3 regions of the Streptomyces yunnanensis genome follow, and region 3 is predicted to be linked to each of the others. Evidence: riboswitches for the same ligand, from Rfam matches in the RefSeq annotation. Region 3 holds a riboswitch; each other region holds the start of a gene.
What was found. Region 3 has a riboswitch for cobalamin ahead of MOV08_RS15185 (ribonucleoside-diphosphate reductase subunit alpha). Riboswitches for the same ligand answer to the same signal wherever they lie in the genome.
Positions count from the first base shown of each region.

Region 1 (2,256 bases), 3.6 Mb from region 3:
CTGCCAGGAGACGGTGGTGTGGCTCTGGCGGGTGTCCGAGGCGCCCACCATCAGCTGGAGGTCGGCGCCGTCGTTGCCGACCCAGCCGTGGCCGGAGAAGTACACCAGCAGCAGGCCGCGCGCCTCGTCGGCGGCGGTGCGCAGGGCGGTGCTGAGGTCCTCGGGCCGGTGCGGCCGGCAGACCACCACCTCGTCGGCGGTGAACAGGTCGGTGCCGGGGCGGGTCAGGGCGTGGCGGAGCGCCTCGGCGTTGTCCTCGACGGCGGGCAGGCGGGTCAGCGTCTCGTAGTCGTGGACGCAGATCAGCAGGGCGCGGTTGACCTTGCCCCGGGCGTCGTACTCGGACATCCGGGTCAGTCCTCGCCGGTGCTGCCGTCCTCGTCCGCACGGCTTCCGGTGCGGGGGCGCGCGGACCCCGGGCCGGCCGGCTGCTGCGGGCCCTCGCCGAGGTCGTGCACCTGCGGGCCGGCGCCGACCGCGACCGAGGGCTCCTCGCCCTCCTCGCGGGCCTCCCGGCGGCGGCGCAGCCACTCGCGTAAGGCGATGCCCAGTCCCTTGGTGATCTCGGCGGCGACCGCCCCGACGACGACCAGGATCAGGTCGTCGACGCCGACCGCCATCGCGCCGTCGGCGGCGTCGCGGCCGGGGCCCTCCTCGGGGCGGGGCCGGCGCTGCCAGTCGTGCTGGTGCCGCGTCAGCCAGGGCTCGCGCTCCAGCCATGCGGTGAGGTCGTCGATGTCCTGGCTCGGATTGTTGGTACCCGTGACCCTGATGCGGATCTCGTGGCGGTCGGCGCTCTCCGGCATCCCCCGGTCCCCCTCCCGGCGGGCCCCTTCGCCCACCGTGCACCAGATAGTGGCGCGGGAGGCGTGCCAGGGGCAACCGTCCGTGAGCCGGCGGCCACCCTGTGGCTTTGGCCACAGGTCCGGCGGTGGGGCTGCTGCGCAGGTCAAGGGTGAGTTGACGGGCCTTCGCGGGGCGTGGTGGACTGCCGGGGCCAATCGGCGACAGCAGAGGAAGTCCGGTGCGAATCCGGCGCGGTCCCGCCACTGTCACCGGGGAGCGCTCCTCCGACGAGGGCCACGGCCCGTACTCCGTACGGGCGGGAAGGCCGGGGGCGGCGCCGATCCGGGAGCCAGGAGACTCTGGTCGCCGTCACGTCGAGCCAGGGCGCGGACCCTGAGTGAGGACATACCGCCATGCCCGGCTGCCCGTCGAGAGCTCCCCTGCCCGCTGCCGCCGGGTCCCTCCGAGGGCGGACGGCGGCCTGATCCGATGCGCGGCGAACACGCGGGATATGCGTGCGGCGCGGTCCTCGGCTACCTCGGCGACCTGATCGCGGCGGATCCGCGGCGCGGCCATCCGGTGGCCGCGTTCGGCCGGGCCGCGGGCGCCGTCGAACGCCGGCTGTGGCGCGACCACCGCGGCCACGGGACGGCGCACACCCTGGTCTGCGCGGGCGGCGCGGCCGTCGGCGCCGCACTGCTGGAGCGCGCCCTGCGGGACCGTCCGGGCGCCCGGACCGCGCTGACCGCGGCGGCCGTGTGGGCCGTGCTGGGCGGCACCTCGCTCGGCCGGGAGGCGCGGGCCGTGGGCGGTGCGCTGGCCGTCGGTGACCTGGACGTGGCGCGGGAACGGCTGCCGCATCTGTGCGGGCGCGATCCGCAGTCCCTGGACGGGCCGCAGATGGCCCGTGCGGTGGTGGAGTCGGTCGCCGAGAACACCTCGGACGCGGTGGTGGGCGCCCTGGTGTGGGGCGCCCTCGGCGGCGTGCCCGGCCTGGTGGCGTTCCGGGCGGTGAACACCCTGGACGCGATGGTGGGTCACAAGTCGCCGCGCTACCGGCGGTTCGGCTGGGCGGCGGCCCGTCTCGACGATGTCGCCGGCTGGCCCGGCGCCCGGCTGACCGCGGCGCTGGCGGTCCTGGCGGGCCCGGACCGGCGCGGTGCGCTGCGGGCCTGGCGGGCGGACGGCGGGGCCCATCCGAGCCCCAACGCGGGCCCGGTGGAGGCGTCGTTCGCGGGGGCGCTGGGCGTCCGCCTGGGCGGCACCCTGGCGTACGGCGGGCGGGTGGAGCACCGGCCGGTGCTCAACGGCGGCGCACGGCCGCCCCAGGTGCCCGACATCGAGCGGGCGGTGCGCCTGTCCCGGCGGGTGGGCCTGCTGGCGCTGGGCGTCACGGTGGCGGGCCGGCTGGCGGCGGGCACGGTACGGCGCAGGAGCCTGCGCGGGAACGGGAGGAGAACCCGGTGAACG
Region 1 is NZ_CP095749.1:7,097,969-7,100,224, reverse strand. It holds gene MOV08_RS30940 (caspase, EACC1-associated type) at 1-348, opposite strand, end outside; gene MOV08_RS30935 (hypothetical protein) at 354-806, opposite strand; cobalamin riboswitch at 1,015-1,145, shown strand; gene MOV08_RS30930 (cobalamin biosynthesis protein) at 1,276-2,253, shown strand; gene MOV08_RS30925 (cobyric acid synthase) at 2,250-2,256, shown strand, end outside.
Region 1: linked by a shared signal. The riboswitch ahead of MOV08_RS30930 (cobalamin biosynthesis protein) and the one ahead of MOV08_RS15185 (ribonucleoside-diphosphate reductase subunit alpha) in region 3 are both predicted to bind cobalamin.

Region 2 (2,256 bases), 3.0 Mb from region 3:
CCCGCCGTCAGCGGATCGTCCAGCCCGAACTTGTCGTGCAGCACGGTCACCAGCTCGATGGTGCCGATGAGGAACGCGACCGCGATCGACAGGCCGGTGATGGTGAGGTTGTAGTAGACCTTGCGCACCGGGTTGGAGAACGCCCACTGGTAGGCGAAGTTCATGAACGTGCCGTCCAGGGTGTCGAACAGGCTCATCCCGGCGGCGAACAGCAGCGGCAGGCACAGGATCGCGTACCAGGGCAGGCCCGCCGCGGCGCCGCTGCCCGCCATCACCATCAGCGTCACCTCGGTCGCGGTGTCGAAGCCGAGGCCGAAGAGGAAACCGAGCGGGAACATCTGGCCGGGCCGGCTGATGGACCTGGTGAGACGGCCCAGGATCCGGTTCATGAAGCCCCGGGAATCCAGGTGGCGCTCCAGCTCCTGCTCGTCGTACGCGCCCGCCCGCATCGCCCGGAAGACCTTCAGAATGCCGACCAGGGCGATGAGGTTGAGGGCGGCGATGAGGTAGAGGAAGGTGCCGGAGACGGTGGTGCCGACGAGGCCGAGCACCTGGTGCGTGCGGGAGTTGTCGTTCATCAGCGTGCCGGCGAGCTGGGCGCCGCCCGCCACCAGCGCGGCCATCACGACGACCACGCTGGAGTGGCCGAGGGCGAACCAGAAGCCCACCGAGACCGGCCGTTTGCCGTCGGCCATCAGCTTGCGGGTGGTGTTGTCGATCGCCGCGATGTGGTCGGCGTCGAAGGCGTGCCGCATGCCCAGGGTGTACGCGGTGATGCCGAGGCCGGCACCGAACACCTGGCTGCCGACCGTGTAGTGGCCCGGCACGACCAGCAGGAACAGCACGCCGAAGGCGACGATGTGCAGCACGGCGATCACGGTCATCAGTCCGGCCGTGCGGACGGTGTCCCGGCGCTGCCAGCGGAAGGAACCGGTGGATCCGGATATGCCGCCAGGGGACGCGTCGCGGGGGGAAGGGGAATTTCCCGGGGTATTCGTGGACAGGGCCATTCGGCCATCACGCTCCAGCACCTCGTGGATCAGTTCGTGAGATGCCGTGGCCGGTCTCCTGGCTTACGGGTGCACGCGTCCGCCCCGCCTTCCCGGCCGCAGGCTGCGGTCAGTGGCGCCGTACGCGCACCGGGCGCGTACGGAGAGGGGTGGAAACTCCCCGATCACAGTGGCGAGGGCCGCGCCGGCCTGGGACACAAGGTCCTGCACCGGTCTTCCCGATCACCACGGCCCGGTCACTCTAGCGGGCGCCGGGGAGAGCGGGCGGGCCCGCCCCGCCCCGGGCCCTCGCCCGGGGCGGGGCGGGCCGTCTCAGAGGGCCAAGGACGACAGGAAGGCGTGCAGTTCCTGGTCGAAGAGCGGGGTGTTCTCCAGGTTCACCATGTGGCCCGCGGCGGGGATGCGGACACGGCGGGCGCCGGGGACCTGGAGCGCTATGGCGTGGGCGTTGGCGGATATGTCGGTGGAGTCGAGGTCGCCGTCGAGGACGGTGGTCGGCACCTTGATCTCGGTCAGGCGGTCCGCGGCGCCGACCTCCAGGGGCATGCCGGCGCCCACACCGTCGGCGTGCACCTCGACATTGGCGCTCGCGGAGGCGCGCATCCGCTCCCGGAAGCCGGGGTGCACGGCGGACGGCGCGCGGTACGGCCCGTCCACCCACATCCGGAGGAAGTGCTCCACATAGCGCTCCGCGCCGTCCGGTGCGCCGATCGCGGCGACCTGCTCCCGGATGTGCTCCAGGACGAAGGGGTCGGTGAAGGGGCGACCGCTGACCCCGGGGGCGGCGAGGAAGAGGGCCGAGACCCGGTCCGGGTGGGCGAGCGCGGTGTCCAGCGCGACCCGGGAGCCGTGCGAGAGGCCGACGAGGACGGCGCGCGGTATGTCGAGCGCGTCCAGCAGGGCCGCCAGGTCGTCGTGGTTGGCCCAGTCGCCCGTCACCGTGGAGGAGAGGCCGTGGCCGCGGGAGTCGTAGCGGACCACCCGCAGGCCGGAGTTGACCAGCCAGGAGAACTGCTCGTCCCACATGTGCTGGTCGAGCATGCCGCCGTGCAGCAGCACCACCGCAGGTCCCGAGCCGGCCGTCTCGTAGAACAGCTCGCCGTCGTCGGCGATCGGCACGGTGCCGTTGTCGATCTCGGACCATGCCTGGAAGTCGTGGGTCATGCTGCGGGGCCTTCTGTCTGCGTCGGGCGGTCGGCTGGTCGGGCGGGCACCGGCGGTCGGTGCCCCTGTGCGGGCGGTATCG
Region 2 is NZ_CP095749.1:6,539,134-6,541,389, forward strand. It holds gene nicT (Nickel transporter NicT) at 1-1,010, opposite strand, end outside; cobalamin riboswitch at 1,042-1,255, opposite strand; gene MOV08_RS28535 (alpha/beta fold hydrolase) at 1,323-2,174, opposite strand; gene MOV08_RS28540 (MarR family winged helix-turn-helix transcriptional regulator) at 2,171-2,256, opposite strand, start outside.
Region 2: linked by a shared signal. The riboswitch ahead of nicT (Nickel transporter NicT) and the one ahead of MOV08_RS15185 (ribonucleoside-diphosphate reductase subunit alpha) in region 3 are both predicted to bind cobalamin.

Region 3 (2,256 bases):
GATCCGGGAGTACGACAGGCCGATCCCGCCGGCGTGCTTCGAGAGCCGGGCCACCTGGTGGTAGCGGTCGTAGATGGAGTCCAGCTCGTCCAGCGGGGAGTCCAGCAGATAGCAGGAGGACATCTGCGGGTGGCGGGTGCCGGAGTTGAAGAGCGTGGGGGAGGACGGCAGGTAGGAGAGCGTGCTGGTCATCCGGTACAGCTCGGCGACGTCCGCGAGCGCCCGCGCCGAGTCGTCCTCGGCGAGCCCGCAGGCCACCCGCAGCAGGAAGTGCTGGGGCGTCTCGATCACCTTGCGGGTGAGGGGGTGCCGCAGCAGATAGCGCGAGTGCAGGGTGCGCAGCCCGAAGTACCCGAACCGGTCGTCGGCGCTGGCCTCCAGCGCCCCGTCGACCAGGGCGTCCAGCCGCTCGGCGTGGGTGCCGACGAACGCGGCGGTGACGTCCGCGATCAGCCCCTCCTGGTGGCCGACCGCGATCGACGCCGAGAAGGAGGTGGCGCCCTGGCCGGCGGCCTCCTCGGCGATGGCGAGGGTCAGCAGCCGCGCGGCGAGCTTGGAGTACTGCGGCTCGTCGGCGATCAGCCCGGCCGCGGCCTCGGTGGCCAGCGACCGCAACTCGGCCTCGTCGGACCCGGGGTGCCGGCCGCGCAGCGCGGCGGCGGCCACCTTGCCGGGGTCGGTCGCGGTCAGGTCCACGGTCAGCTCGGTCAGCGTCCGCAGCAGGGCGGTGCCCGGCCCGTCCGCGTGCGCGGGAGGCGCGGCCACCACGGGCTGCACGACCTCGGCGTCTGACGCTGGCTCCGTTGGCGCGATGGTCACCTGATGCTCTCCCTCACTCGGCGGGGGCCGGGAGGGGTGGCGGCATGACGGGAGCCGAGCGGGCATGGGGCACCCCGCGGCGAACCGGGGGTGCGCGGGTCGGCCGCGCGGCGTCCATCTGCCCATCCCTCGGGGCCCGGACGTATCGACGCCGCACCGATGGCGGTGCGGGCGTACCGTCGGCAGGTCTTCGGACTCGGGAGCGCGCGACCGGCCCTTGAGGAAAGGGCCGTGGTCCGCGCTCGCACACCGTTGCGGGGCAGTCCCGGATTCGCACCGGATTCCCCTGCGGCGACAGCGAGGACGAGCATACATCTTGTGTCGCTCCCCGCACGCACCCCCACATCTTGTGTCGCCGCCTCATACCATTCCCCCAGGTGTGCGAAGCGCCGACCCGCCCGGATCCCCTCGGAAACGCCTCGGAACCCCACCGAAATTCCGCCGGTGGCCCGCCCGAAGGGGGCCCGGAGCCCGCCGGAACGCCGCTTAGGCCAGCTCGCGGGCGAACGCCCACAGCGTCAGACCGGGCACCGGCGCCCAGTCCCGCTCGGCCGCCCGCGCGAACCCCAGCCGCCGGTAGAGCCGGTGCGCCGGCAGCAGGTGCTGCTGGCTCGACAGCACCATCCCGCGCAGCCCCAGCGCCCGCGCCCGCGCCAGACAGGCCCGCACCAGAGCCTCCCCGATGCCGCGCCCGCGCCCCTCGGGCCGCACCGCCAGCATCCGGAACTCGCCCTCCCCGGGCCCGGCCAACTCCGCGTACGGGCTGCCGTGCGCCGCGAACGTCACCGCCCCCAGCACCGCCCCGTCCACGCCGTCCGAGGCCACCAGCACCTCGGCGTGCTCCGCGCGGTGCGCCACCTTCCGCAGCTCCGCCGCGTACGGATCGTGCTCCCCGCCGTGCAGCAACCCCTCGGCCAGATACACCTCCGCCACCAGCTCCCCGACCGTCTCGAACTCCGCCTGGCGTATGGGCCTGATCGTGATGTCCATGGGGCCAGTGTGGCGGCGCGGTCGCCGCCCGTACACGCGAAAGGGCCGCCGCGCCCCAGGGGAACGCGACGGCCCTCCGCCGTAGTTGATGACCGTCAGTGCCCCGCCGGCGACCCCGCCGTGGCCGGCGGCAGGTCGGCGGTGACGCCCTTGTCGCCGAGGTCGGCGGTGTAGTCGGCCGGGACGGTCTCGTCGGTGCCCTCAGGGGCCTTGAGGGCCTTCAGAACGACCGTCAGGACGACCGTCACCACCACGTTCAGCACGAAGGCGGTCAGGCCGATGTAGCCGATCTCGCCGATCCCGGGGATCTCCGCGCTGGAGCCGCCGAAGTGCTTCTGGGTCGGGCTGGCCACCCCGTACGCGGCGAGGGTGCCGTAGACCATGCCGATCGCCCAGCCGGCCAGCAGTGCCCAGCGGTGGAACCACCGGGTGAAGAGGCCGCCGACC
Region 3 is NZ_CP095749.1:3,511,118-3,513,373, reverse strand. It holds gene MOV08_RS15185 (ribonucleoside-diphosphate reductase subunit alpha) at 1-819, opposite strand, end outside; cobalamin riboswitch at 984-1,136, opposite strand; gene MOV08_RS15180 (GNAT family N-acetyltransferase) at 1,306-1,809, opposite strand; gene mctP (monocarboxylate uptake permease MctP) at 1,905-2,256, opposite strand, start outside.